3 regions of the Paenibacillus sp. FSL W7-1088 genome follow, and region 2 is predicted to be linked to each of the others. Evidence: a T-box and tRNA genes for the amino acid it is inferred to sense, from the RefSeq annotation. Region 2 holds a T-box; the other regions hold tRNA genes.

Region 1 (9,811 bases), 870 kb from region 2:
TGCAGCTGTTGATCTACTTTGAATTGCTTCTCTGTATCTACAGGATTAGTGTACGTAGATTGTGTGTTACGATAAGGTGCGCGGATCACATCAGCTTCCGCTTCCATTTGCATGATTTTCTCTTCCATGCGGTGGAATCCAAGGGATGCGCCACCACTCTCGATGGAGTGCAAGCTGTTAATTTGGGACATTTGTTTTTTGGCTTTTGCCATTTGTGCACGGGATACAAGTTCATTACGTTTGTTACGCATTTTGTAGAACTCATCTTTCATGTCATGCAGCTGTTGCAGCAAATCTTTGGCTTGAGCTTCGGATTGAGCATGAAGTTCTCTGTATTCCGTAATTTTTTGATCGAAGTAGATTTTCTCTTCCAGCAATTTACGGGCCACTTCTTCCTGACCATTAGCCAGTGCAGCCTCTGCCTGAGACTCACGTTGTACCGATGTACGCTCTGCTTCGTCCAGACGCTGTTTCATGCGACGCTCATTCGCCATTTGTTTGGCAACTGTTACCTCTGCCTCGTGAATTTCAGCCTCCATGTCACGCAAGTACTGGTTCAACATTACAATCGGGTCTTCCACTTTATCCAACATATCGTTTACCGACGCTTTAGTCATATCCTTAATCCGTTTAAATACTCCCATTTTACTTTTCTCCCTTCTCGTAACGAGATAATTTTTGGCGAAGCTCTTCAACTTCTTTTTTCAATGCTTTTTTCTCAATATCTTTCATCATGGAATCAAGTTCACTTTCTTGCTGTGCCCCTGCTCCGTAGGCGTTATTGTCGTAAGAACGTGGGCCAGACTGAGGTCTGCTGTTGTATCCTGGGCCAGGACCGAAGTTTCCAGGACCTTGATTACGGTTGTTTTGGAAAGGACCTCTTGGCGGCTCGTGATCAAAGTTGTTGTATCCTCTACCAGCGCCAGGGCCCGGACCATAGCCGTATGGATCATAAGGTGGATATGGCTCTTTTGGCACCACCAGTGCTGCGATGAAGTAGATTAACAACGACGTGCCGCCAGTTACGAAGATACTGATGACGAAGATGATACGCAGCAAGGTTGAATCCATGCCGATCGACTCGGATATCCCGCCACATAATCCTGTCAGCATCCGGTCACGCGTTGAGCGATATAATTTGCTCATGTGCTTACTCCTTTCGTTTACTTGTATCCTCTTACGTGATCAGCACCATAAGTGTATGGATCAGCGTGATAGGGTTCTTTTGGCACTACCAATGCAGCGATGAAGTAGATCAGCAATGATGTACCCCCCGTAGCGAAAATACTGATGAAGAAAATGATACGCAGCAGCGTGGAACTAAATCCAAGATTTTCAGAGATGCCGCCGATCAAACCTGTCAGCATTCGATTGCGCGATGAGCGGTAAAGTTTATTCATGTGTCTACTCCTTTCTGTCATTGTTCAGCTTTTGTTTCAGCCGTTCCAGTTCCTTGTCCAGCGTAGAGGATGACATGGTGCCAGACGTTCCTGACCCATCCTGACTCATCCGCCGCAAATCCCGGAGACTCTGTGCCTCATATTCGAGATCCGAAACCTGATCGTCCAGTCGGTTGAACATACGGGGTACATTCTGACCGTTGTAGTGACCTCTCTGATTCATTCGTTGCTGTAACTGAATCGTCTGCATACGAGCGTAGTAATATTGGCGTTTGCTGTATACATTTTGATACTCCACTTTCAGTTGGTCGATCTGTTCGTCCAGTTCCTGTAAAGCCGCATTGCTTTGTGCGTACAATTCATTATATTGTTCCATTTTTTCCTCATGGAGAATTTTCTCCTGCAAAGCAAGTTTAGCTAAGTGCTCCTCGCCTGCTTTCAGAGCCATGGAAGCTTGTTCTTCCCGTTTGTGTACCATACCTGCGGCCTGATCGGCTTGTTGTTTCATTTGTCTGGTATGGCTAGCATATTGATGACGAAGCTTCTCGGCTTCACCGATGTCTTGGCGGGTCGAGACCAGAAACTGATCAATCAGTTTGACTGGATCCTGACTTTGCTCCAGATGTTCGTTTAAAGTAGCTACGGTAATATCCCGCATTCGACGAAATACACTCATTTTGTTCTGTCCTCCTTTTCAAGATCGTGAAAGCTTAGTAACGGCCACGACGACTGCGATTATTACTCAACATGGAGAATCCGAAGATGATTAACCCGATCGCGATGATCGGTCCGATCAGCCAGGCCAGTTTACCCAGCAATGAGAGGATACCGATGAAGAGAACAATCCATCCAAGCAGTACATTTCCTCGTTTAACTCCGTAGTATCCAAGTGCAATCATCAGGATCGGAATCAGATAACCCATTAAATGTCCCAGTAGAGGAGTTAACTTTCCGAAGAGGAGGAGTGCACCCAATGCAATCAGTACAATCGCCCAGCCATTTCCTTTATTCCATCTCATAATTGTTGTTCACCACCCTTTCGGTTCATTAATTTTGGTATGTGTGTTTGTTTGTTCATTTGTTTCTTGTTTAACCTTATGTCCTTATTCTAGGGGAAACGGCGACTTTTCAAAACAGACCGTGGACGGTTTTTCATCCTAGACTCAGGTCGGGGATCGGGTTGGACCTTTGACTGTCCCTGGATCAGACCATTGACCACTGTACCGAGTAACAGCCTTAGATATCCCTTATTGCCCTTCTTCAACGCCGATTCCCCAGTGTGAATATGACGTCCATACCTCTTATCTACGTTCTCCCCCGACTGACGTTTCCCAATATGCCTTCCATTAAAGCTATAACGACTTCTAATATGATTTAGACGATTACATAATCTTAATTTCCACATGAATTTTTATTACTTTTTTATCCAAATAAACAAAATTTAGATTGTTCTACATGTAAGCGTTTACTAAAATAGAAAGTGTTACTAATCCAAAAGTCAGGAGTGGACCTGTGCGATCATTCAGCTATCTACATAAAATGATAGTCTTCGGAATCTTGTTAAGTACCCTGCCCATTCTGTTGACGGGAATCGCCGCTTTTATCTATTCTTCAAAACAATCAGAGCTGCATCGTGCTCAAGCCAATAAACAATTGCTAATCCAAATGCAAACCAATGTGGAGCACAAACTTGCAACCGTAAGCTATATGCTCGATCAGGCCGTTCGGTCACCGGACACGCTCCGTTCGCTAACTTCATCATCATCGATCCAAGACACTGGGCCTTTGTTTGCTGAGAAGCTACAGAACGAATTTAATAATATGAGATCATGGGAGCCTCTAATGGATATTACGCTCGTTAATCAGACCCAGGATTGGCTTATCGATCATGCTGGCCTGTACCTGAATACTGATTTTCCAATGGCGCTGCCTATGAAAGACTTATTATCAAACACACTTACATCCGGTTGGCAGCTTACACCATCATCTGTGTTTAACAATAATGAGCGCCCAGTGAACTCAGGCTGCATCTACCATATTGCACTCGCCAGATCGATACCCGATGTAAATGTTTCTTCTGACGCTGCCCTGATTGCGGGAATTCCTGCATGTTCACTGCAAAAACCACTGGAAGAGGATTCACCGGGCAGCTCTACAGCCGGACTAATCATTTTGAATCGTGAACATCGGATCATGGTCCACCCTGATCCCGAATATATTGGTCAGCCATTGGCTGCAGCAGGAATAAAAGATAGCGAATCGGGTTCCAATTTTAGCGAGTTGTTATCTATCCGTGGATTCGCTGCCTCTTCAGGCCAACGAGAGGTACGTATTGCAGATATACGTTACTCGCTGTCCTATACGCATTCTTCTCTAAAAGGGTGGACATATATTCTCATTTCGCCTACGAATATTCTTACTCATGAGTATGTTCAGATTGGGCTGCACACCATGTATATCAGTGTCGCTATGCTACTGCTTTCACTTTTGGTCTCATGGGCAGGCTCGAGAAGAATGGTTATACCCATACGCAGGCTGCTTGTACAACTTGGTGATAAACGCTTATTCAGAGGTAACTTGGAAACCAATTCTACGCTTCATATGGATGAATTTGAGCAAATCAGAGCTGGCGTTTCACAGCTATCTGCTTCTCAATCCCAGCTTGAAAGCAAATTGAATCAATATAAGTTGCAGATCCGCACTCATTTTCTAATCAACCTGCTACTGGGCAAAAATGCTCCATCCACTCTTCATGACACACTCAGAGAGAATGGTTATGGTTCACAGCTTCAAGAGTGGCAACAAATAGCCGTCATTGCAGTTCAGGCTGATCTTATGAATCACACCAAATACCATGCCAAGGATCGTGATCTGTTGCTATTTGCCGTTCAGAACATACTGGAGGAGAGTGTTTATGCCGAACAACAGTTACTTCCTATAGTATATGATCAGGCTGTCGTTACCATTATCGGTACCTCTGAGCAAGATCATGTTCGTTTTTCACAACATCTGCATACGTTAACGGAACAACTACAACATCAGATCAGTGAGATCCTTAGTCTCCAAGTAAGCATTGGCTTCAGTCAGCCTCACGCCTCGCTATTTCAGATCCCGCAAGCTTATACGGAGGCCCGTGAAGCGCTCAAGCATCGAATGAAACTGGGAGCAGGCATCATCTTTCAATTTGAGGCGATTGATAATCGTACATCCCATTGGGCACTGCCATATCCCGAATCACTGGAGTATACGCTGATACAGGCCATCCAAAATGCCGATGCAGCCCAAGCCTCATCTCATCTCCATCAGTTGCTTGAAGTGCTGTTCGGCATGGAGTGTACACCGGAAGAATATCAGGTAGCATTTACCCGATTGTTAACACATATTTTGCAGATGATGCAGGAATCCGGTATACGACTGGGACAGATCTCCAAAGGCCATGGATCTATTTTCAATGAACTTCATGCTCTACAGTATGCAGCTGAGGTTGAGCAATGGTTTCACAATCATATCATCATACCGATCATTCTCATTCTGAAGGAAAGACAGTACGCCCAATATCAGCACATATCCGAGAAAATGATTGCCATCATTCAACAAGAATACGATAAGGATCTGACGTTGGAGGAATGCGCATCCAGACTTCATTACAATGCAAACTATCTGAGTAGTGTGTTCCGCAAAGAGACAGGCTGTGCATTCAGTGAGTATCTGACGAAGTACCGCTTTAGTATAGCTAAAAAGTGGCTCAACGAAAGCGAGCTAACGGTCAAGGATATCGCCGCACGGCTTCGTTATAACAACCCGCAGAACTTTATCCGTTCTTTTCGAAAATGGGAAGGGATTACGCCTGGACAGTATAGGGAGCGTAAGCAGAAGCCTGATCTATCCATAAAACAGTAAGCGGCTCTTTTGGGGATAAAGTACGAGGGTTATAACTATTTCTATCTATAGAAGAACGTTTGTTATTTAGTCAAAGAATAAGTTTTTTGTATCTGACCATAAAAAAGGGAGCAGTTTAACTGCTCCCTTTGCTCCCCTAACACTTCATCTAAATTAATATTACTACTGAAATGGGTCTACTGTTTTCTTGGACGTACCACTTTCATGTTCGGTTGCTCCAGTTGAATCAGAATTTTACCGAACTTCCCTCCGCGTGAGAATGTAACCAAACCATCCTTGTATGTGTCTCTGATATATTGTCCAGCCAGGGCAAGTGAACCCTCATCCGTTGGTAGTTCGTGCGTAGTAAGCCATTCCTGAAGCTTATCGACGACTTCCTCAACAGGTATCTCAATGAAACTTGTTTCTTTAGTGATTAAGGTGGTGTAAGAATAATCTTTCAAGTACAGCAGCTGTTGTATATACCCCATATCTCCCGCGTTGTATGATGGATAGACACCTAGTACCTCTTTAAGCTCATCTATTAGTGTGTGCTCTCTCGGTCCAGCTATCGTGCTGATATAGACATACTTTCGGGCAGTGCTTATGGCCTGTTCAATCGTTTCCCAATTCGACATTGCCGGGCACATGGATGCAAATGCAAAATCATATTTCTTCTCCCAACCCTTATCCTGAATCGATATGTCCTCGAATCGTTCCGAAACAATATCAATACTGGATGTAAGGGATACAGGAATTGTCTCCTTCATTAATGAAACTAAAAGTTCAGAGGGCTCTACAGCTGTAACGTTCGCTCCTTTGGTTGCAAAAGGAATTGTAAAGATGCCTGATGCTGCCCCAATGTCTAATATCGATACCCCGTCAAAACTCACTCCCTGATTTTCAATCCAGCCTATGATGCGTTCGGATCGCTTCTTTCCCTCTTCAGTAAACGACTGTTGATGATATTCTCTAGCCCATCGTTCAAATGCTGCTGTCGCGTCAAACGCCGTGCTCTTCATATTGTATTTTGAAGCTGTGGACTGATTCCTCCACGCTTCTTCCCATACAGATGGATCAAATAGAATTTCAGAATGCTTGGATACATGTTTTTCCTCAGACATGTTGCTTCACTCCATTTCTTTTATAAAATATAAATTCGAAAAAAGGATATTATTTTGTTTTGATAAGCATCTTTTATATGAATTTAAAAGAGCTATAATATCCATAATTAAACGAGGCAATATTAGAGACTTTATATATCTACAATATACTCATTCAAGTTATGAGTCAATACGTAAACAAAAGTAATTCCATCTCCTTCTATAAGCCATAATCCAAGTGCAGAGATTAGGGATTGCAATTGAGTAATTGCACAGCATCTGATAGATTGCCAGCTTACAGGTAAAGCGGTACTTACAGTTTAGAGATACCAGAATGTCATTTGCCCAAGCACATCATGTTGGATTCCCTTGCAGTAATGGTGTTGTGGTGACCTACGAAATCCATTCAGGAGCCTTGTTGCTTAACTGCCGTACTTCATCTTTTAATCCACTAAATAAAAAAAGCTCATTAGATTTTGCATCTAATGAGCTTTTCCTTACTTGCTTGAATACCGGCGAGAGGACTCGAACCTCCACGGTTTCCCACTCGATTTTGAGTCGAGCGCGTCTGCCATTCCGCCACGCCGGCATATCATATTTTTATAAAAAATATACTGGAGGCGCCACCCAGATTCGAACTGGGGATAAAGCTTTTGCAGAGCTGTGCCTTACCACTTGGCTATGGCGCCATATTTTGGAGCGGACGACGGGAATCGAACCCGCGACCCTCGCCTTGGCAAGGCGATGCTCTACCGCTGAGCCACGTCCGCATAATGGCTGGGGATATAGGATTTGAACCTATGCATGACGGAGTCAAAGTCCGTTGCCTTACCGCTTGGCTAATCCCCAAAAAAAAACAAAGGGGCGATCGAGGGGAATTGAACCCCCGAATGCCGGATCCACAAACCGGTGCGTTAACCACTTCGCCACGATCGCCATAATACAATATGTTCTTAAAAGTTAATTGGCAGGGGCAGCAGGAATTGAACCCACACCAACGGTTTTGGAGACCGTTGTTCTACCTTTAAACTATGCCCCTAAAAACTGGTGGAGGATGATGGATTCGAACCACCGAACCCGTACGGGAGCAGATTTACAGTCTGATGCGTTTGGCCACTTCGCTAATCCTCCATAAGTGGTGCCGGCGAGAGGACTTGAACCCCCAACCTACTGATTACAAGTCAGTTGCTCTACCAGTTGAGCTACACCGGCGTATTAAGTTGTAATAAATGGTGGCTCGGGACGGAATCGAACCGCCGACACGAGGATTTTCAGTCCTCTGCTCTACCGACTGAGCTACCGAGCCAAAATAAAGTTTAATCCTGAAACGTTGCACTTTATCTAGGGCGTTCGGTGCCATATAGCAGATTTAGTGAACAGCTTCCTCATGTAAAGATTAAATGGCGGAACCGACGGGATTCGAACCCGCGATCTCCTGCGTGACAGGCAGGCATGTTAGGCCAACTACACCACGGTTCCAGATCACTTTCTTGAAAGAAAGAACAATTGCGGGGGCAGGATTTGAACCTGCGGCCTTCGGGTTATGAGCCCGACGAGCTACCGGGCTGCTCCACCCCGCGTCGTTATAAAAGTTATATGGTGGAGGCTGAGGGGTTCGAACCCCCGACCCTCTGCTTGTAAGGCAGATGCTCTCCCAGCTGAGCTAAGCCTCCGAACAACACATTTATGATCTTATCATAAAACTGCTGTGAAAATCAACTTCTTTTTTGAAGTTAAATATGACCCGTAGGGGATTCGAACCCCTGTTACCTCCGTGAAAGGGAGGTGTCTTAACCCCTTGACCAACGGGCCTTACTATGGCGGAGAGAGAGGGATTCGAACCCTCGAGACGCTTGTGGCGCCTACACGATTTCCAATCGTGCTCCTTCGGCCAACTCGGACACCTCTCCATATGGCTCCCCGAACAGGGCTCGAACCTGTGACAACTCGATTAACAGTCGAGTGCTCTACCAACTGAGCTATCAGGGAATATGATTCAGAGATTATTCTCTGAAAACTAGATCCGAAACGAAATTTGCGAGTTATAACCTGCATATCTTGGATAAGCCCTCGACCGATTAGTACTGGTCAGCTCCATGCATTGCTGCACTTCCACCCCCAGCCTATCTACCTCGTCGTCTTCAAGGGGTCTTACATACTGGGAAATCTCATCTTGAGGGGGGCTTCACGCTTAGATGCTTTCAGCGCTTATCCCTTCCGTACATAGCTACCCAGCGGTGCTCCTGGCGGAACAACTGGTACACCAGCGGTACGTCCATCCCGGTCCTCTCGTACTAAGGACAGCTCCTCTCAAATTTCCTACGCCCACGACAGATAGGGACCGAACTGTCTCACGACGTTCTGAACCCAGCTCGCGTACCGCTTTAATGGGCGAACAGCCCAACCCTTGGGACCTACTTCAGCCCCAGGATGCGATGAGCCGACATCGAGGTGCCAAACCTCCCCGTCGATGTGGACTCTTGGGGGAGATAAGCCTGTTATCCCCAGGGTAGCTTTTATCCGTTGAGCGATGGCCCTTCCATGCGGTACCACCGGATCACTAAGCCCGACTTTCGTCCCTGCTCGACTTGTAGGTCTCGCAGTCAAGCTCCCTTATGCCTTTGCACTCTTCGAATGATTTCCAACCATTCTGAGGGAACCTTTGGGCGCCTCCGTTACTCTTTAGGAGGCGACCGCCCCAGTCAAACTGCCCACCTGACACTGTCCCCGCACCGGATTACGGTACCAGGTTAGAACCTAGATACGATCAGGGTGGTATCCCAACGGTGCCTCCACGCAAGCTGGCGCTCACGCTTCAAAGGCTCCCACCTATCCTGTACAGATCGTACCCAAATTCAATATCAAGCTGCAGTAAAGCTCCATGGGGTCTTTCCGTCTTGTCGCGGGTAACCTGCATCTTCACAGGTATTAAAATTTCACCGGATCTCTCGTTGAGACAGCGCCCAAGTCGTTACGCCATTCGTGCGGGTCAGAATTTACCTGACAAGGAATTTCGCTACCTTAGGACCGTTATAGTTACGGCCGCCGTTTACTGGGGCTTCGGTTCACAGCTTCGGATTGCTCCTAACCGCTCCCCTTAACCTTCCAGCACCGGGCAGGCGTCAGCCCGTATACTTCGCCTTACGGCTTCGCACAGACCTGTGTTTTTGCTAAACAGTCGCTTGGGCCTTTTCACTGCGGCCCCCTCGTGCTATTCACACTACCGGGGCACCCCTTCTCCCGAAGTTACGGGGTCATTTTGCCGAGTTCCTTAACGAGAGTTCTTCCGCGCGCCTTAGAATTCTCTTCTCGCCTACCTGTGTCGGTTTGCGGTACGGGCACCATCACCTGGCTAGAGGCTTTTCTTGGCAGTGTGAGATCATGACCTTCGCTACTATAATTTTCGCTCCCCATCACAGTCCAGCCTTA
Region 2 (9,811 bases):
ATTCGCCCGTGCCCGAAGGTTTGATCTGGTCAATATCCGGCAGCAGCAAAGGCAGTTGATCTTCCGGCACCGTCTTCATCGTCCCATCTTCCAGATGCAGAATCGGGATTGGCTCACCCCAGTAACGCTGACGGCTGAACAACCAGTCACGCAGACGGTAGGTCGTTTTGCCTTGTCCCTTTCCGTTCTCTTCCAACCAAGCAATCATCTTCGCAATCGCTTCTTCGTTGTTCAATCCGTTCAGGAAATCAGAGTTCACATGCGGTCCGTCTCCGGAATACGCTTCTTGTGTCACGTCGCCACCCTGTACAACCTCGATGATGTCCAGACCAAACTGTTTCGCAAACTCCCAGTCACGAGCGTCATGTCCGGGAACAGCCATGATCGCCCCTGTGCCGTATCCAGCCAGAACATAATCGGCGATCCAGATAGGCACCTTCGCTCCGTTTACCGGATTGATTGCAAAAGTTCCTGTGAACACACCCGTTTTGTCTTTAGCCAAATCGGTGCGTTCCAGATCGCTTTTACGAGCAGCCTGTTCCTGATATGCCTTGATTGCTTCACGCTGTTCAGCCGTTGTAATGACTTCCACCAGCTCATGCTCAGGTGCCAATACAGCATAACTTGCGCCAAACAAAGTATCTGCACGTGTCGTAAACACTTTAATAACTTCTTCATGACCCTCAATGGCAAAAGTAACTTCCGCCCCGGTTGATTTACCGATCCAGTTGCGCTGCATATCCTTGATACTTTCCGACCAGTCCAGCTCTTCCAGGTCTTCCAGCAAACGCTCTGCATATTCCGTAATTCTCAATACCCATTGGCGCATCGGTTTACGAACGACCGGATGTCCACCACGCTCACTCTTACCGTCGATAACTTCTTCGTTCGCCAGTACCGTACCCAAAGCTTCGCACCAGTTCACAGGTACTTCATCTACGTAAGCCAGGCCTTTATTGTACAATTGGATGAAGATCCATTGCGTCCATTTGTAGTAGTCAGGGTCTGTTGTACTGATCTCCCGATCCCAGTCATAAGAGAAACCGAGTGATTTGATCTGGCGACGGAAATTGTCAATATTGCGGAAGGTAATATGTCGTGGATGCTCACCAGTATCCAATGCATGCTGCTCAGCAGGCAGGCCGAAAGCGTCCCAACCCATTGGATGCAATACATTGAAGCCGCGCATACGTTTGAAACGGGATACGATATCCGTTGCCGTGTATCCTTCCGGGTGACCTACGTGCAGGCCTGAGCCAGATGGATACGGAAACATATCCAGGGCATAAAACTTCGGTTTAGCCGGGTCCTCACCCGTTTTAAACGTTTTATTGTCATCCCAGTATTGCTGCCAGCTTTTCTCCATGACTTGTGGCTTGTAGCCGTGTTTCGGCTGTTGATTCTCACTCATCTATTGTTCCTCCTCTGGTTATTCGCATTTATTGCAACAAAAAAACCTCAGCATCCCGTAGCGTTTGCAGCGCTAGGGACGAGAGGTTGAATTCCCGTGGTACCACCCTAGTTAGCGGACGATCGTGCTTCGTCATCCACTCCCTTTGGACCTGTAACGGCGGTTAACCGATGCGGATTTCCATTCCTGATCCCGAGTGTTACTTCAGTCGGTTGCAAGATGGTGTAATCACCGCATTTCTCCAAGGCGAGTTCGTGAAATACTGTCAACCGACTTGCACCAACCGCCGGCTCTCTGTCATGTACAGGACTCACTACTGATCCTTATCATCGAAATATGTATACGATATGATCGGAAACATTATATAAAAAAGCAGCATTAAAGTCAATATTACACGGTCTGTTGACTATAAGCAATGCTATGCATCAGTATACACATTAAGACGACTGGAATCGCTGGATTCCTTCTTCTAAATTATCAATCGCCCACTGAATGTGTTCCTTGTTATCGTATTGACGATACGGACACTCGATTCTCAGCGCCAGATCAAAGTACAGATCATATAAACTTCTTCTTTTCCGTTCACTGTCTGTTGTAACTGTTCTTCCATAGCCTTTGAGGAATCCCGGCGTATTATTAAAATGACTGAAGTAGTGCTCCATCAGAGGATCTGCCCAAAGGGAACGCTCAAAATCGATAATCGCCGTGATTTGCCCAGCCTCCACGAATACATTCCCATCCCACAAATCCCAATGCACAAGCACTGGCTCTTTGACATCATCCAGCACATCCGATTTCTGTTGAATTAAACGCTCCAGCTCCTCATAACGAATTGACAATTCCACACCCGCTGCTTTGCCATCTGCAAGCATATCATCCATCAGGCTCAGGAAAGCTTCTTTCCACGTCGTATAATGCGGTTTCTTTGAGGAAAAGTAACCAAACTTCTCCCCTTTAATTTCATTGATCCGACGATTGTATGCACCCAGCTGCTGCTCTATGGATTCCTGCTCTGCTGCACTGTACTGATCTTTGACTTTGTTGTATGGCTTTCCTGGCATGTACTCCATAATAAAATATTCTGCCGGTACTAGGGTGAGCGATGGATCATAGGCCAATACCCGGGGAACGGGTACATCCTGAAGTTCTGCCGCGAGTCGCAATGCCTCAACCTCAGCAACCATGACATGCTGTTCACAGCGCATCAACTTAATGCCATTAGAAGGAGCTATTTTAAGTACTACCTTCTGTCCGTCGTTCTTGGTGATAAAATAAGCATGGTTTGCCCAGCCGTCGATCATCTCTTTGTATTCTTGGATACCTGTGTTAAAATGCTGCTGCACAATTCCGTCTAACTGCTCGGAAGTCAGCCTTGTTTTGTAGGTACTTTCCATTGTTGCACCCCACCCAGAATTTTAATTTTCAGGATTGCACTAATTAGAAAACGTTTTCCTTTCAACTATTATGGCTTCCTTTAACCTCACTGGCAATAACTTATTACATATAAAAAAACATTCTTATAGAAAAAGAACTGCCCTTATACATCATAAGGACAGTTCTATATCTTAATCCTATTTCACGGCTACATAGAATAGACGCTGTGCGCCTTCTCCCGCCTCTTTCCACTCAAAATCAGCATATACACATACATCTCTGAAGCCGGCCTTCGTCAGCTCGAGCTTCATCCAGTCCGGATCATACGCACGCTGAACATGAACCTCTTCAAAACGTTGGTACATATCCTTCCCGCTCTCGGCCACACGCGAAAAGATACTTAGATGATGCTCAATCTCACACCGATCATGATCCATATCACAGGTCCAAATATACGATACAGACCGTTCGTCCAATACAAATGGTTGCTCCTCTTCGTATCGAATTAGGGTATTCGGGTGATGTACATCGAACAGAAATGTGCCCTCCGGCTTCAGCATCTCGTAAGTACGCTGAAAGGTACGAACGACATCCTCTTTTTCAAGCAGATAATTCACACAATCACAGAACGATATCACCGAGTCCACAGGCTCCGGTACTCTCCAGTCCCGCATATCCTGCTGCACCCAGCGGACACTGCCTTCCCGATATAAGCGGTGACCTTGAGGCGTGGCCTCCATTTTACTGCGCGCAACAGACAACATGTCCGCCGACAGGTCAATACCTGTAACTTCGAAGCCGGAGTTCACCAGTGGGATCGTAATTGAGCCGGTTCCACAGCCCAGTTCAGCCACACTTTTCGGCATGCCATGTCGTTCCCAAGCCGTTCTCGCAAACCTTATCCAGTCCGGATAAGGCATATCCTCCATTAATTCATCGTACACATAGGCAAATTTCCGGTAAGACATGTCAGGCACCGCACTTTCAATTTCATTTTCAAATCTCTTTTGAACAAAAGAAAAAGCAGGGGCGTCCGGAGTTCACCCAGCCTTGCCCTGCCTTGACTTATGGATTTCAAGCTCATGCTTGATCCATGATACGCGTTTGCTTACTTATCTTCGTTCTGATCCTGAGGTACAGACTCTGTCAGATAGGTCCAGTTTTCCTTCTGCGTTACTAGACCATCCTTCATCAGTTTGCCCAATGCCCGCTTGAACGCGGATTTACTGATACCAAAGCGCTGCTTGATGATGTCCGGCGGGGTTGCATCCGAATACGGCATGCCGCCCGTAGGGCGCTCTTTCATGAAAGCAAGCAGTTTGTCTGCATCTTCATTGCGACCAACCTCTTTGAGAGGAGACATCGCCAGATTGACACGTCCATCTTCACGTACCATGGTTACCCGGCATTTCACCTTTTCACCTAGGCGCAGCATACGATTTCGTTCCGAGGAATGAATCATGCCAATGGCGCCAAAGCCCAGCACTCCACCGTCAACAAGCACAAAAGTACCCATCTGAAGTGGCTTGTACACCGTTGCTTCAACCCATTCGTTAACCCAGGAGGTTGGCGCATGGAAGGACAATGGTGCAAGCTCACGTTCCCCAGCCAATTTCGCCCGCAAACGTCCTTGCTTGTCATGTTCCATAAGAACAAAAACTTCATCGCCTACATGAGGACGTAATTCTTCCAACTCAGGCAATTCACGAATCGGGAGCAGCAATTGCCGCCCAAGCCCCATCTCGAGGAAACAGCCGAGGCGTGGGTGAATATCAGCCACAACCAGACGTGCCATTTCGCCAAGAGTGAGATATGGTTTTTTCATGGTTGCCGCCAGGCGATCTTCCGTATCAAAGAACAGAAAGACCTCCAGCGTTTCTCCAATTTTAACGTCCCTTGTAAGCTCCGTATAGTGAAGCAGTACATCTTCTGATCCTGTCGTCAAAAAGTAGCCAAATGGAGACACTTCACGTGAAACCGGCAAGTTGACGACTGTTCCTGCGATCAAACTCATACCGTTTCCACCACTTTGGCATCAGACCACAGTCGTTCAATGTTGTAATACTCACGCTCGTCGCGGTGGAAGATATGAACAACCACATCACCCATATCCATCAATACCCAACGTGCCGAATCCATACCTTCGATGCCTTTGATATTCACGCCGGCTGCATGCGCCTGTTTGCGAATCTCTGTTGCAATCGCCTGTACCTGAGTATCAGAATTCCCGTGACAGATAACAAAATAGTCCGCTACCAGCGAGATGCCAATCAGATCCAGTGCTACAATGTTGGATGCCTTTTTATCGTCAGCGGCAGCAACCGCCATATTCATAAGTTCTTTCGATGATACTGTCATGAACCAACCTCCATAATCTAATCTATAAATGTGCAATCAAGTCATTCCGCGACAACATGGTCAAAGGGTAAATGACACGGCGCTGCGAGATCAACAAGCTGATCGTCGAGTCGAAACCGGCAATTAAACCTTCTTCCAGACTGTGCTCAGCCTGTTCGCGAATATGATTTACTCCCGGGAAGTCTCTTCCCGGTTCAATATAATCCGCAAGACATACCACTTTATCCAGCAGGCTCATGCCCACTCGACCTGAGGTATGCCAGCGAATAGCATTAATAATTTCTTTATCTTCAATGCCGTAGTCACGCTCCGCAACAAAGGCTCCCACTTCGGAATGCCAGAGCTGCTTGTCATGCTGCAAAAGTTCTTCGTTCAATCCATTGTCACGGATGACCGCTTCCATCTCGGAAACGGGCCAATACTTGGCTACATCATGCAATATTGCTGCCAGGTCCGCTTTTACAGGATCAGCACCATATTTTTGAGCCAACAACACTGCCGACTCCATAACACCCAGCGTGTGCTTCCAACGCTTCTCCGGCATTTGACCGGAGACAGCGTGGATCAGTTCGTCACGGCTTAGTTCCATATAAACCGCTCCTTACAATATATTGATGGACTGCATCAGGAATCATAAAGCGCACGGAATGCCCTTTGGCGAACCGTCTGCGTACTGCTGTCGATGATATGTCCACCAAGGGCATCTCAGCCAACAGTACCCGATCCTGTAACGCATCCGGCAGGTCATCCAGATGTAACTGGAATCCCGGTCGTCCCACACCGATGAAGGTTAAGCGTTCAGCGAGTTCTTCGATCTGTTCCCATTTGGGTAGATAATTCACCATATCCGCTCCAACAATGAAATAAAATTCATGCTGCGGATAGCGACGCCAAAGCTCCTTCATCGTATCGATGGTATAGGACACACCGCCAAGCTCCATCTCAATGCCGAGCACCTCATAATGCTGTACATCTTTCACTGCCGCTTCCGTCATTTCGAGACGTTGCTGTCCCGATGCTCCGGCTCCGCGTTTGTGAGGAGGAACATGGGAAGGCATGAACCAGATCTCATCCAGTGCGTGCGAATCCCTGGCCGCTTCGGCTGCCAGCAGGTGCCCCATATGGATCGGATCAAACGTACCACCCATGATGCCGATCTTCACTCGCGCCACTCTCCCTTACCTAGGTAGTTCGATTTGTTTGTTATCGCGCGATTCTTTGTACAGGATGATTGTGTTACCGATGACTTGTACAAGCTCACTCCCCGTTTCACGGGCAACTTCTTCGGCCATCTCTTTTCTGTCCTCGTCATTGTTGTTGAGCACTTGCACTTTCATCAATTCGCGCTTCTCAATCGCGTCTTCGATGTGACGGAACAGATGCTCATTCGTTCCCCCTTTGCCAATTTGAAATACAGGGGTTAGATGATGTGCCTGTGAACGCAAAAAGCGCTTTTGTTTACCGTTTAACATGAATACTCCATACTCCTTATGGTGAGCAAACCTCAGCAGCAGCACAATGTCTGCCCTGGGCTTGACCGTTCAATTATATTTTCACATTCATAAAACGAACTAACAAAGTTTACACAGTGTGACTACGATTGCAGTACCATCTTACGATCGCTGTTATCCCCAGATTTCTTCTTTTCATTTTATAAAGGGGGAAATCCGGTGATAGCTTATGCTTCCGAAGCAGCTTTCCTACAGAAAGCTTTGAGGCGAGCACTTCGTTTCTTCAGATTGGTTCTGCACTCTTCGTCATCGTGTAATCTTGTTTTCATTTTACAATATTAAAAACTCTCTAACACAGCTCGCCGCATCGTCTCCACGGGAGCCGGGATGCCAAGCCAGTGTTCGAATGCTACCGCGCCTTGGTATATGAACATACCAAGACCACCATGCACAGTACATCCACGCTCTCTTGATTCGCGAAGCAAGCGTGTTTCCAGCGGATTGTAGATAAGGTCGCTGACTGCTGCGCCTGCTCGAATGAGTGCAGGATCAACAGGCACGTCATCTATATGCGGATGCATACCCGCAGCTGTTGTGTTAATCACAATATCGGCCGAAGCCAGTATCGCAGCAGCCTCTTCCATTCCACTACCTGTGATGTCACCCAGTCCATGAACGCGGAGATCGGAAGCAAGGGCAACGGCTCTGTCGGCTGTACGGTTAAGAATACTAATCCGTTCAGGCTTCTCCAAAGCGAGGGCGTATATTACACCTCTTGCTGCTCCGCCAGCACCCAGAACAGCGATGCGTTTACCTGCGAGTTCCGGAACAGCTTCCTCCTTCAAGGAACGCACATAACCGATGCCATCCGTATTATAACCTGTCAGCTTGCCCTCATCATTAACAATGGTGTTCACCGCGCCAATCAGGCGTGCACTTTCATCAATGACATCAAGATACTGCATGACCTGTTCTTTGTGCGGAATGGTTACATTCACACCACGATACCCCAGCGCCACTATACCACGAATGGCTGATTCCAGCTGCTCGGGACGAACATGCAGTGGCATATACATTCCATTCACTCCAGCAGCCTGCAGAGCCGCATTATGCATGGCAGGCGATTTGGAATGTGCAATGGGATCTCCCATAACGCCAAGCAGGACAGGGAGTGAAGGATTTGTTTTTTTCTGTTCCGTCATACTTCCGCCTCCGATCTGATGAACTGCTGCTGTGATTACATTAGATCAAGGATGGGCGGATCAGTACACGCACACCTTTTGGAGCATGAACAGCTACAAGTGCCCCATTCTCACCGTTAACCTTAATCCAGCCCAGTCCAGAAATGAATACATCCGACTGACTGCCACGTTTGATACGGAACTCATGTCTGGTCCATTCAGGCATGTCCGCTGCATCTTCACGCGTTGGTGGAGACAGTAATTCACCCAAATGGTCACGATACAAGTCGTCTGCACGTTCCAGCTTCGTACGGTGAATATCAAGCGCAGTGCTGATAAAGCAAGTGAAGGACTGACGATCTCCCTCTACAAAGTCAAAACGAGCCATGCCGCCAAAGAACAGCGTCTGACCAGAATTCAACTGATAAACCGCCGGTTTAAGCGGTTTTTCTGGCATAATGGCAGCCAAATCTTTACGGGATACAATCTCACTGAAACGCCAAGGGTATACAATTCCCGGCGTATCAATAATAGCTTTTCCATCGTCCAGTGGAATATTAACCATATCCAGCGTCGTGCCCGGATAACGGGATGTCGTGAGTTCCTGCTCGAGATCGCTGTAGTCACGAATCAGACGGTTAATCAGTGTGGATTTGCCCACATTGGTACCACCAACCACATATACGTCACGATCTCCGCGATACGTTCCCACAAGCTCAAGCAGTCGGTCGAAGCCCTGATTTTGCTTCGCACTGCACAGAACGACATCTACAGTACGTAAACCTTGTTCTTTGGCCTGTTTTTGCACCCAGTTGCGAACCTTGTTCCAGTTGGTTACTTTTGGAAGCAGGTCCGTTTTGTTCACGGCAAGCAATACTGGATTGTTGCCTACAAAACGCTGCAAACCAGAGATGATACTGCCATCAAAGTCAAACAGATCAACGATATGGATGACAAGTGCATCCTTATCCCCGATTTTGCTTAGCAGAGCCAGGAACTCGTCCTGATCCACTGTAACGGATGATGACTCATTGTAATTTTTGATACGGAAACAACGCTGGCAAATGACGGGTTCTCGATCCAACGCTTTTTCGGGGATGAATCCAGGTAATTCCGGGTTTTCCGTTTGCAGATGCACTCCGCATCCGCTGCACCTTACGGCAATATTGCCGTTATGCGGTTCTGTCATTTCTTCTTTTCCTCCTCAAGCCATAAGCCTTTCTTGCGCAAACTCGTTAGAGCAATCCGTTCCACGCGCCGATTGAAGCGGGTCATGAAGCCTTCATCTCCGATGGAGATTGGCAACACCAGAACCGTATAGAGTCCTAGTCGATTACCTCCAAAGACATCTGTAAGCATCTGATCGCCTACGACAATCGTTTTTTCAGGAGTTAACTCCATCATCTTCATTGCTCTACGAAACGGAACGTTCGATGGTTTGCGTGCACTATGCACAAACTGGATATCCAGTGGCGTCGCAAACAGGGATACACGATTCAAATTGTTATTGGACACAATCATGAGCTGGAAACCAGCCTCTTTGACACGTGCGAACCATTCAATTAGTTCGGGTGTGGCGTCAGGAGCTTTGGCCCCAACGAGTGTATTGTCCAGATCAGTTATAATTCCACGGTAGCCTTGAGCGTATAGCTCTTCCAGATTAATGTCAAAAACCGTGTCTACACGCAGCTTGGGCATTAACATTTCAAACAAAGAAGTCACCTCAGTTTCATACGACACACTATATCACAAATCCGTCTTTCCTGAAAATGCATACAGCGCCTGATGGTATAGGAAAAAAGGAAAAACGGGACGGGCGACATTACGCCCGTTCCGCTTTGAGTTCCTTACGCAGCTTTGAAGCAGTCTGATAGACGGCCTTCCAGTCGTCTGCAGTTACAGACGCTGGACTATAGCGAGTCTGTTCAAACTTCGCTAGAAGTTCATGCAATGTCGCTGCTGCAGCTGGTTTCGCCTGGCTCCAGCGGGTTACCGATTCACGAAGTGTCTCGTCCCCGCTCCGAGTCAAACCTTTG
Region 3 (9,811 bases), 2.4 Mb from region 2:
TGTAGAGGCATACCAGGGGAACTGAAACATCTAAGTACCCTGAGGAAGAGAAAACAATAGTGATTCCGTCAGTAGCGGCGAGCGAACGCGGAGAAGCCCAAACCAGAGAGCTTGCTCTCTGGGGTTGTGGGACATCTCACATGGAGTTACAAAGGAGCCGGTTAAACGAAGAGGTCTGGAAAGGCCCGCCAAAGAAGGTAAAAGCCCTGTAGTTGAAAGTTGGCTCTCTCCGAGATGTATCCCGAGTAGTGCGGGGCACGTGAAACCCCGTATGAATCCGGCAGGACCATCTGCCAAGGCTAAATACTTCCTAGCGACCGATAGTGAAGCAGTACCGTGAGGGAAAGGTGAAAAGCACCCCGGAAGGGGAGTGAAATAGAACCTGAAACCGTGTGCTTACAAAAAGTCAGAGCCCGTTTTAGGGGTGATGGCGTGCCTTTTGTAGAATGAACCGGCGAGTTACGTTCCCGTGCAAGGTTAAGGTGAAGAGCCGGAGCCGCAGCGAAAGCGAGTCTGAATAGGGCGATGTAGTACGTGGACGTAGACCCGAAACCGGGTGATCTACCCCTGTCCAGGGTGAAGGTGCGGTAACACGCACTGGAGGCCCGAACCCACGCACGTTGAAAAGTGCGGGGATGAGGTGGGGGTAGCGGAGAAATTCCAATCGAACTCGGAGATAGCTGGTTCTCCCCGAAATAGCTTTAGGGCTAGCCTCGGAAAACAGAGTCGTGGAGGTAGAGCACTGATTGGGTGCGGGGCCCGCAAGGGTTACCAAGCTCAGTCAAACTCCGAATGCCATAGACTTACTTCCGGGAGTCAGACAGTGAGTGCTAAGATCCATTGTCAAAAGGGAAACAGCCCAGACCATCAGCTAAGGTCCCCAAGTGTGTGTTAAGTGGGAAAGGATGTGGAGTTGCACAGACAACCAGGATGTTGGCTTAGAAGCAGCCACCATTGAAAGAGTGCGTAATAGCTCACTGGTCGAGTGACTCTGCGCCGAAAATGTAACGGGGCTAAACACACCACCGAAGCTATGGCTTGATGCTTGCATCAGGGGTAGGGGAGCGTTGTATAAGGGTTGAAGGTGTACCGTAAGGAGCGCTGGACATTATACAAGTGAGAATGCCGGTATGAGTAACGAAAAGATCAGTGAGAATCTGATCCGCCGAAAGCCTAAGGGTTCCTGAGGAAGGCTCGTCCGCTCAGGGTAAGTCGGGACCTAAGGCGAGGCCGAAAGGCGTAGTCGAAGGACAACAGGTCGAAATTCCTGTACCACCGTAAGCCGTTATGAGCAATGGGGGGACGCAGCAGGGTAGTGACGCGGACTGATGGATGTCCGTCTAAGCAGTGAGGCTGATGTGTAGGCAAATCCGCACATCGTAAGGCTGGGCTGTAATGGGGAGCGAAAATTATAGTAGCGAAGGTCATGATCTCACACTGCCAAGAAAAGCCTCTAGCCAGGTGATGGTGCCCGTACCGCAAACCGACACAGGTAGGCGAGAAGAGAATTCTAAGGCGCGCGGAAGAACTCTCGTTAAGGAACTCGGCAAAATGACCCCGTAACTTCGGGAGAAGGGGTGCCCCGGTAGTGTGAATAGCACGAGGGGGCCGCAGTGAAAAGGCCCAAGCGACTGTTTAGCAAAAACACAGGTCTGTGCGAAGCCGTAAGGCGAAGTATACGGGCTGACGCCTGCCCGGTGCTGGAAGGTTAAGGGGAGCGGTTAGGAGCAATCCGAAGCTGTGAACCGAAGCCCCAGTAAACGGCGGCCGTAACTATAACGGTCCTAAGGTAGCGAAATTCCTTGTCAGGTAAATTCTGACCCGCACGAATGGCGTAACGACTTGGGCGCTGTCTCAACGAGAGATCCGGTGAAATTTTAATACCTGTGAAGATGCAGGTTACCCGCGACAAGACGGAAAGACCCCATGGAGCTTTACTGCAGCTTGATATTGAATTTGGGTACGATCTGTACAGGATAGGTGGGAGCCTTTGAAGCGTGAGCGCCAGCTTGCGTGGAGGCACCGTTGGGATACCACCCTGATCGTATCTAGGTTCTAACCTGGTACCGTAATCCGGTGCGGGGACAGTGTCAGGTGGGCAGTTTGACTGGGGCGGTCGCCTCCTAAAGAGTAACGGAGGCGCCCAAAGGTTCCCTCAGAATGGTTGGAAATCATTCGAAGAGTGCAAAGGCATAAGGGAGCTTGACTGCGAGACCTACAAGTCGAGCAGGGACGAAAGTCGGGCTTAGTGATCCGGTGGTACCGCATGGAAGGGCCATCGCTCAACGGATAAAAGCTACCCTGGGGATAACAGGCTTATCTCCCCCAAGAGTCCACATCGACGGGGAGGTTTGGCACCTCGATGTCGGCTCATCGCATCCTGGGGCTGAAGTAGGTCCCAAGGGTTGGGCTGTTCGCCCATTAAAGCGGTACGCGAGCTGGGTTCAGAACGTCGTGAGACAGTTCGGTCCCTATCTGTCGTGGGCGTAGGAAATTTGAGAGGAGCTGTCCTTAGTACGAGAGGACCGGGATGGACGTACCGCTGGTGTACCAGTTGTTCCGCCAGGAGCACCGCTGGGTAGCTATGTACGGAAGGGATAAGCGCTGAAAGCATCTAAGCGTGAAGCCCCCCTCAAGATGAGATTTCCCAGTATGTAAGACCCCTTGAAGACGACGAGGTAGATAGGCTGGGGGTGGAAGTGCAGCAATGCATGGAGCTGACCAGTACTAATCGGTCGAGGGCTTATCCAAGATATGCAGGTTCTAACTCGCAAAGTTCGTTTCGGATCTAGTTTTCAGAGAATACACTCTGAAATGTAAGCTAAGCTATGCGTTTGGTGGCGATGGCGGAGGGGTTCCACACGTACCCATCCCGAACACGACCGTTAAGCCCTCTAGCGCCGATGGTACTTGGACCGCAGGGTCCTGGGAGAGTAGGACGCCGCCAAGCGAAACCCCTTTGGGGTATTTTTTTTCGATTTTTCATACGGGCCCTTAGCTCAGTTGGTTAGAGCGCACCTCTGATAAGGGTGAGGCCGGTGGTTCGAGTCCACCAGGGCCCATAGTAATACCAGATAGACTAAAATGTATGGGGCCATAGCTCAGCTGGGAGAGCGCCTGCCTTGCAAGCAGGAGGTCAGCGGTTCGATCCCGCTTGGCTCCACCATTCCCTGATAGCTCAGTTGGTAGAGCACTCGACTGTTAATCGAGTTGTCACAGGTTCGAGTCCTGTTCGGGGAGCCATTAAGGCCCGTTGGTCAAGGGGTTAAGACACCTCCCTTTCACGGAGGTAACAGGGGTTCGAATCCCCTACGGGTCATATATACATGGAGGCTTAGCTCAGCTGGGAGAGCATCTGCCTTACAAGCAGAGGGTCGGGGGTTCGATCCCCTCAGCCTCCACCATATAACTTTTAATAATGACGCGGGGTGGAGCAGCCCGGTAGCTCGTCGGGCTCATAACCCGAAGGCCGCAGGTTCAAATCCTGCCCCCGCAATTAATCTTTCTTTCAAGAAAGTGATCTGGAACCGTGGTGTAGTTGGCCTAACATGCCTGCCTGTCACGCAGGAGATCGCGGGTTCGAATCCCGTCGGTTCCGCCATTAATCTAAAAATTAATTAAGGCTCGGTAGCTCAGTCGGTAGAGCAGAGGACTGAAAATCCTCGTGTCGGCGGTTCGATTCCGTCCCGAGCCACCATTTTCACCACTTAATATGCCGGTGTAGCTCAACTGGTAGAGCAACTGACTTGTAATCAGTAGGTTGGGGGTTCAAGTCCTCTCGCCGGCACCATGTAATCCTGGAGGATTAGCGAAGCGGCCAAACGCATCAGACTGTAAATCTGCTCCCGTACGGGTTCGGTGGTTCGAATCCATCATCCTCCACCAGTTTTTTGAGTCATTAGCTCAGTTGGTAGAGCACCTGACTTTTAATCAGGGTGTCGAAGGTTCGAGCCCTTCATGACTCACCATCATATGCGCGTGTGGCGGAATTGGCAGACGCACTAGACTTAGGATCTAGCGTCTTTGACGTGGGGGTTCAAGTCCCTCCACGCGCATCCTTTATAAGCGGACGTGGCTCAGCGGTAGAGCATCGCCTTGCCAAGGCGAGGGTCGCGGGTTCGATTCCCGTCGTCCGCTCCAATATTTTGCGCCCTTAGCTCAGCTGGATAGAGCGTTTGACTACGAATCAAAAGGCCGGGAGTTCGAATCTCTCAGGGCGCGCCATTTATAACTTCATATGCCGGCGTGGCGGAATGGCAGACGCGCTCGACTCAAAATCGAGTGGGAAACCGTGGAGGTTCGAGTCCTCTCGCCGGTATTAAAATAAAAAAGTTCATTAGAGACTATCTCTATATAATCTGGACCCCATGTCAAGGACACTAAAAAAAAGAGTGGCAATGATCGTTTAAGAAGCGGACAATAGATGATTCCTGTATTGAACAGGGGTCATCTTTTTTAATCCCCATTGATATCTGTGGTTGTTGTAATAGCGAATATAACGATCAATTTCATGTTTGACCTCATATAACGAGTTACAGTTGCGGTAATCTACGTGGTCCTTCATGTGGCCGAAGAATGATTCTTGAGGGGCGTTATCCCAACAATTCCCGCGTCTGGACATCGACTGGCCTAATCCATTCTGCTTTAGCAACGCTTGATACGTGGGGCTGGTATAATGGCTGCCTTGATCGGAGTGGATGAACGCATCTTTATGAAGCTTTAGACGCTTTTGTTTCTGGAGAGCGTCCACTGTATCTGTGGCAATATCTAGTGTGAGTCGGTTGGATACGTTGTAAGAAAGGATTTCACCCGTCGAGGCATCCAATATGGTCGACAAATAGGCCATCTCCGAGTGACCGTATGGAAGGTGTGTGATATCCGTAAGCAAAGCCAAACCCGGAATCTCCCTCTTGAAGTCTCTCTGCAGCTTGTTGGGCAGGGTTCGGTGTTCCAATGTAGCTTTGGCCATACGTTTATAGGGGTTGGGTTTCCTGTGCGGACATACGATGTTAAATTTCTTCATGAGCCTACGGATTTTCTTCAGATTATAGATGACACCAAACTCATGTTCAAGAACCATCTTGATGGAGCGTGATCCTTTCTTGTAACCCTTTCGCTTGAAAGCCTTCTGAATGAGCAGTCCTGCCTCGGTATCCAAACGAGTCTGCTTTAAGCGTGATTCTTCGGCGCGCACGTAGCTGTAATATCCCGAACGGGATACATTAAGTATCGAGCAGAGGTACCTCGTCCTACGCCCCAGACCTTGATCCACGGCGTCCTTAATGAGTTCGAATAGTTTATTCTTGCTTAGATTCATTCCTTGCGCTACCAGCAACCTTTCGTTCACATCTAGCTTTTTTAACAGTTCGATTTGAGATTCAAGTAAATGAATTCGCGCTTCTTGCTTGGCAATGATTTCATCCGGAGATAACTCTCTGCACAATGGACGCCCCGATGCTTCTTTTCGGGAATCCAATAATCCAATGATACCATTCTGGTTGTAGGCTCTCTTCCAGCGTTCAGCAGACTGCTCTACTCGCTTGATTCCGAGTACGGTAATGTCAAATCCATGAGCTTCGAATTTGTTCTTTGACATCTGTTCACGTTCTTCTACTGTAAACCGTTTCTTGCTCATGATGTCATCCCCTCCATTGCTTCCTCCAGTATACAAAAAGGTACCCACAGCCCGCAAACCTTTTTTCTAAGTGTCCAGTCTATGGGTACCAGTGTACTAATGGGCTTTTTTTTATTCCGGTTTTAGTACCTGATTCAATAAGGTGTATGAACATTTGTGAAATTTCAAAAGTTTCGACTAGATGATAGAAATGGATTATCTGATTTCCAATGAAGTTCAGCACTAAGAGCCTATCCGAAAGCTAATTATAACGAGTAGAAAAACCGTGGGAAATGTCGAAGTACTTCAAGAGAAATATTTGGAGGAGATCTAAATGACAAATACACCGAAACCACACTTTACGGTTCCCGATGAGTTGTGGGAAAGAATACAACCCTTGCTGCGGTGCTAAAACCGAAAGGCGGTCGCCCCCGGATGGATGATTGCCAGGCGATGAACGCGATCTTTTATGTGCTGCGAACCGGAATTCAGTGGAAGGCACTGCCCCGTGAAATGGGGCCAGCAAGTACGGTTGTGACCGCTTTCAATATTGGCAGGGCCACGGCGTGTTTAAGCGCATGTGGGAAGCTGGGACGGCAAGCTTACGACGAAGCCAAAGGCATCGAATAGACCTGGCAAGCGCCGCTTTGGGAAAAAAACCGGACCTAACCCAACAGATCACGGCAAGCGCGCCACGAAACGAAGTCTGTGGACGGATGGAAGAAGCATGCCCATTGGCAGTCGCGATCGACGGGGCAAACCGACACGACATGAAGCTGCTTGAGCCTACGTTGCCCAATCCTGAGGTGGCCCGACCGGAACCGGACGAGAAGAGTCCGCAGCATTTGTGTTTGGATAAGGGATACGTACTTCATTTGCGTTTACGTGGTGAAGAAAAGGAAGAAAAAATAACAATCCCGGGATATCGCGTCAGACGGGGGGGCGTCGAACGAACTCATTCCTGGATGAACCGATTTCGTCGCTTACTCATTCTTTGGGAAAAGAGCGCAGATAACTACGAAGTCTTCATCCATTTCGCCTGCGCCTGGATTTGTTTCCGCTCTGCCGGGGTTTTCGGATAGCTCTAACTATAATATTGTATACAGGAATAAGAAGGTATGGAAAGACAGATACAGCGGTTGTTATTCAACATTCATTGAAATTGCTCTTCGAAGATGATATCGTATAGGCGTTTTTCACTATGTGGGTTTATCGAAATAAGTGCAACAGTTCCTATGAAAATGATTAGTAAGCGGTTTTCCACCCTAAAGATTTTCATTGTCTGGATCCATTCTGTGATGTGAGCGAAGTTGATACTCTTACGATAAAACTCTCACAAGAGACCATTCTTGTTCCCGTTCGAATCCGGAAGAATACGGGTTTGTGTCAGAGCCGACCATATTTAGCTCTCACTGATCAAAAGTTTCCTTAAAATGAACCTTTTTTGAAGGAGAGGTGGATCAGCAAATGGAAAACCTGCCGCCGTTGCTCGATCTTTTCGGGGGGCACAGGTGACACCAAGCTTCTCTTTAATCATTCATCCTCTCACCAGTACCGATTTCTTTATAGGAAAAGACACTAGGCGATAGTTGCTTGGGAGTATTCCGACAGACAGGCTCTGTGCCCTGATTTCGAAGCAACTCGCGGCTAATGATGGCGTGATGTTTGCCCAGTTTCTGTGGCGGTTATCTTGGTTTATTAGAGTGAGTTTACAAGTAAGCTGGTTTCAGCTCTGTTTTCGTCAATGTGAGTATCTTCTGTTTCCAAAAGTCTTAGAAGAGTGCAAGTCTAGCACATTACTGACGAATAAGATCAAAGAAGAGAAAAAATTGTATTTCAAAGGTATTTATGATAATATATGCATTGATATTGATAAAATTGTATTTTTATATAAAATTTATGATTGAAAAAGAGGTAGAAGGAAATGAAGGACATTAGTGTAACTTCTAGTGCGCATAATGGGTTGCAGCTTCATTTGTGCAATACAAATAAATTTAAGACAATTAGTGTATTATTCACGATGAAAGTACCTCTTCATAATGATTTAACAACGGCAAGATCATTAGTTTCCCATATTCTAACTGGAGGGTCGGCAGAGTATCCCAACCGTAAGCGCATACAACGATTACTTGATGAAATGTATGGGGCAACTCTCTTTTCGGATGTACATAAAAAGGGCGACGACCAGATTATTACATTTAGAATGGAAATCGCTGCTGATCAATTTCTTACTATATCTAACTCTTTACTGGAATCATCTCTTAATTTATTGCACGAGATCATTTATAATCCGTTGCTCGAGAATGGAGTGTTTAATTCCATAATTGTCGAGCAAGAGAAACGTTCTTTAAGGCAACGACTTATCTCTATGTATGAAGAGAAGGTTGTGTATGCTAATGTACGTTTGATCGAAGAGATGTTTAGAGGTGAACCGTATGAGTTTCCTGCTTCAGGGAGAGAGGAAGATATTGCAGGGTTAAATGCTTCATTTATTTATGAAGTGTATGAAGAACTACTTCGTAATAGTCGCTGTGATTTATTCATTGTTGGCGCTTTTAATGCGGACGAAGCCAAGTCGATGGTAGAGCATATTTTTTCTGAACAACACAACTACACACCTATAGAGGAGATTTCTCTACATAGAAAGGGTGGGGGCGAGGTTAAGGTTGTTCAAGATAAAATGGATGTGAATCAAGGAAAGCTTTGTTTGGGATACCGTACTTTTTGCACTATACAAGACGAGGAGTATGAAGCGACAAGAGTAGCGAATGCGATTTTTGGTAGGTTTCCTTCTTCAAAATTGTTTGTTAATGTACGTGAAAAGGAAAGTCTTGCTTACTATGTACATTCACAGATTGAAGGTTCTAAAGGTTTGCTAATAACTATGGCAGGAATTGATTTTAAAAACTACAAGCAAGCAGTCGAAATCATAAGAGAACAAGAGTATGCAATGAAACAAGGTAACTTTACTGATGGCGAACTAGAAAAAGCAAAATCGATGCTGATTAGCCTACTGCTGGAAGCAGATGATACCCCGCTGGGAATTATGGAGATCGCTATGCAGGCAGTCGATGATGGATTATCTAATAAGATAAGTAATCGGATTGAAAGACTAAGTAAGGTGTCGAGAAACGATGTCATTCAAGCGGTCAATAAGTGGGAGCTTGATACCATTTATTTTCTAAACAGAAAAGAGGAATTACAATGAAGTCAGTGACCTATAACAAATTAGGAGAGACGATATATCATGATCGACTTGCCAACGGTCTTGAGGTTTACATACTTCCCAAAAAAGGTTTTCATAAAACATTTGCGACATTTACAACGAAGTACGGATCAATAAATAACAGATTTTCGGTTCAAGGGAAAAGTGGTATCACCCAAGTTCCGGACGGAACAGCACACTTCCTAGAGCATAAAATGTTTGAAAGTGAACAGGGAGATGTCTATCATACTTTTGCAAAACAAGGGGCTTTTGTCAATGCTTTCACAGGTTTTACCCGTACATCCTACACATTGTCCGCGACTACTAATATCAATAGAAACCTGGAATCATTGTTGGACTTTGTTCAGGAACCATATTTTACAGATGAAATGGTTGAGAAGGAGAAAGGGATCATCGAGCAGGAAATCAGAATGTATCAAGATAATCCAGATTGGCGAGCTCGATTTGGAATTCTAGATAATATGTACAAAAGCCATCCAGTAAAAATTGATATAGGTGGTACAATAGCTTCGATTAATCAAATTACCAAAGCGGATTTATATTCTTGCTATAATGCGTTCTATCATCCTAGCAATATGTTGTTGTTTGTGATTGGACCTATTATACCTGAAGAAATAATGAATCTCATTCAAAATAATCAGCAGAAAAAAGATTTTTGGGAGTCTCAAAAAATCCACCGTATATTCCCTAATGAAGGAACTGAAGTGAACAGAAAGTCATCTGTTATGAGGATGTCAGTTCAGACGCCTAAAGTTTTTATTGGACATAAAGAACGTTATCCCGAAAGACAAGGTCAGCAATTGCTTAAATACGAGTTGTGTTTAAATGTTTTACTTGAGTTAATGTTCGGCAGTAGCTCTGAAGCATACGAAAAAATGCATGATGACGGTTATTTGAATAGTCCATTTACATTTAATTACACCAATGAGAAGGGGGTTGGCTATTCGGTAGTTGGCGTAGATTGCCGAGAA

The links. A T-box is a leader RNA that pairs with one kind of tRNA and senses whether it is charged. The one in region 2 lies ahead of leuS (leucine--tRNA ligase), so its partner is inferred to be a tRNA-Leu.
Positions count from the first base shown of each region.
Region 1: it has a tRNA-Leu gene. The T-box ahead of leuS (leucine--tRNA ligase) is inferred to sense a tRNA for this amino acid. The anticodon was not compared.
Region 3: it has a tRNA-Leu gene. The T-box ahead of leuS (leucine--tRNA ligase) is inferred to sense a tRNA for this amino acid. The anticodon was not compared.

Region 1 covers NZ_CP150216.1:6,089,591-6,099,401, forward strand. The annotation lists gene MKY42_RS27470 (PspA/IM30 family protein) at 1-644, opposite strand, end outside; gene MKY42_RS27475 (PspC domain-containing protein) at 646-1,146, opposite strand; gene MKY42_RS27480 (PspC domain-containing protein) at 1,164-1,400, opposite strand; gene MKY42_RS27485 (PspA/IM30 family protein) at 1,405-2,076, opposite strand; gene MKY42_RS27490 (hypothetical protein) at 2,111-2,419, opposite strand; gene MKY42_RS27495 (helix-turn-helix domain-containing protein) at 2,940-5,300, shown strand; gene MKY42_RS27500 (methyltransferase domain-containing protein) at 5,477-6,403, opposite strand; tRNA gene MKY42_RS27505 (tRNA-Leu) at 6,893-6,971, opposite strand; tRNA gene MKY42_RS27510 (tRNA-Cys) at 6,998-7,071, opposite strand; tRNA gene MKY42_RS27515 (tRNA-Gly) at 7,078-7,152, opposite strand; tRNA gene MKY42_RS27520 (tRNA-Gln) at 7,157-7,231, opposite strand; tRNA gene MKY42_RS27525 (tRNA-His) at 7,246-7,318, opposite strand; tRNA gene MKY42_RS27530 (tRNA-Trp) at 7,348-7,421, opposite strand; tRNA gene MKY42_RS27535 (tRNA-Tyr) at 7,428-7,513, opposite strand; tRNA gene MKY42_RS27540 (tRNA-Thr) at 7,519-7,594, opposite strand; tRNA gene MKY42_RS27545 (tRNA-Phe) at 7,613-7,688, opposite strand; tRNA gene MKY42_RS27550 (tRNA-Asp) at 7,784-7,861, opposite strand; tRNA gene MKY42_RS27555 (tRNA-Met) at 7,889-7,962, opposite strand; tRNA gene MKY42_RS27560 (tRNA-Val) at 7,980-8,055, opposite strand; tRNA gene MKY42_RS27565 (tRNA-Glu) at 8,123-8,194, opposite strand; tRNA gene MKY42_RS27570 (tRNA-Ser) at 8,201-8,292, opposite strand; tRNA gene MKY42_RS27575 (tRNA-Asn) at 8,296-8,371, opposite strand; rRNA gene MKY42_RS27580 (23S ribosomal RNA) at 8,441-9,811, opposite strand, start outside.
Region 2 covers NZ_CP150216.1:5,217,927-5,227,737, forward strand. The annotation lists gene leuS (leucine--tRNA ligase) at 1-1,411, opposite strand, end outside; T-box leader at 1,483-1,750, opposite strand; gene MKY42_RS23555 (aminoglycoside phosphotransferase family protein) at 1,849-2,805, opposite strand; gene MKY42_RS23560 (class I SAM-dependent methyltransferase) at 2,983-3,753, opposite strand; gene MKY42_RS23565 (S1-like domain-containing RNA-binding protein) at 3,894-4,799, opposite strand; gene rsfS (ribosome silencing factor) at 4,796-5,143, opposite strand; gene yqeK (bis(5'-nucleosyl)-tetraphosphatase (symmetrical) YqeK) at 5,166-5,732, opposite strand; gene MKY42_RS23580 (nicotinate-nucleotide adenylyltransferase) at 5,716-6,306, opposite strand; gene yhbY (ribosome assembly RNA-binding protein YhbY) at 6,322-6,615, opposite strand; gene aroE (shikimate dehydrogenase) at 6,933-7,796, opposite strand; gene yqeH (ribosome biogenesis GTPase YqeH) at 7,837-8,964, opposite strand; gene MKY42_RS23600 (YqeG family HAD IIIA-type phosphatase) at 8,961-9,488, opposite strand; gene MKY42_RS23605 (transglutaminase domain-containing protein) at 9,598-9,811, opposite strand, start outside.
Region 3 covers NZ_CP150216.1:307,064-316,874, forward strand. The annotation lists rRNA gene MKY42_RS01390 (23S ribosomal RNA) at 1-2,751, shown strand, start outside; rRNA gene rrf (5S ribosomal RNA) at 2,834-2,950, shown strand; tRNA gene MKY42_RS01400 (tRNA-Ile) at 2,989-3,062, shown strand; tRNA gene MKY42_RS01405 (tRNA-Ala) at 3,091-3,166, shown strand; tRNA gene MKY42_RS01410 (tRNA-Asn) at 3,168-3,243, shown strand; tRNA gene MKY42_RS01415 (tRNA-Glu) at 3,248-3,319, shown strand; tRNA gene MKY42_RS01420 (tRNA-Val) at 3,329-3,404, shown strand; tRNA gene MKY42_RS01425 (tRNA-Met) at 3,423-3,496, shown strand; tRNA gene MKY42_RS01430 (tRNA-Asp) at 3,524-3,601, shown strand; tRNA gene MKY42_RS01435 (tRNA-Phe) at 3,622-3,697, shown strand; tRNA gene MKY42_RS01440 (tRNA-Thr) at 3,715-3,790, shown strand; tRNA gene MKY42_RS01445 (tRNA-Tyr) at 3,800-3,885, shown strand; tRNA gene MKY42_RS01450 (tRNA-Lys) at 3,893-3,968, shown strand; tRNA gene MKY42_RS01455 (tRNA-Leu) at 3,975-4,055, shown strand; tRNA gene MKY42_RS01460 (tRNA-Gly) at 4,066-4,140, shown strand; tRNA gene MKY42_RS01465 (tRNA-Arg) at 4,148-4,224, shown strand; tRNA gene MKY42_RS01470 (tRNA-Leu) at 4,240-4,318, shown strand; gene MKY42_RS01475 (IS3 family transposase) at 4,406-5,635, opposite strand; partial or broken gene MKY42_RS01480 (IS5 family transposase) at 5,949-6,696, shown strand; gene MKY42_RS01485 (pitrilysin family protein) at 7,539-8,822, shown strand; gene MKY42_RS01490 (pitrilysin family protein) at 8,819-9,811, shown strand, end outside.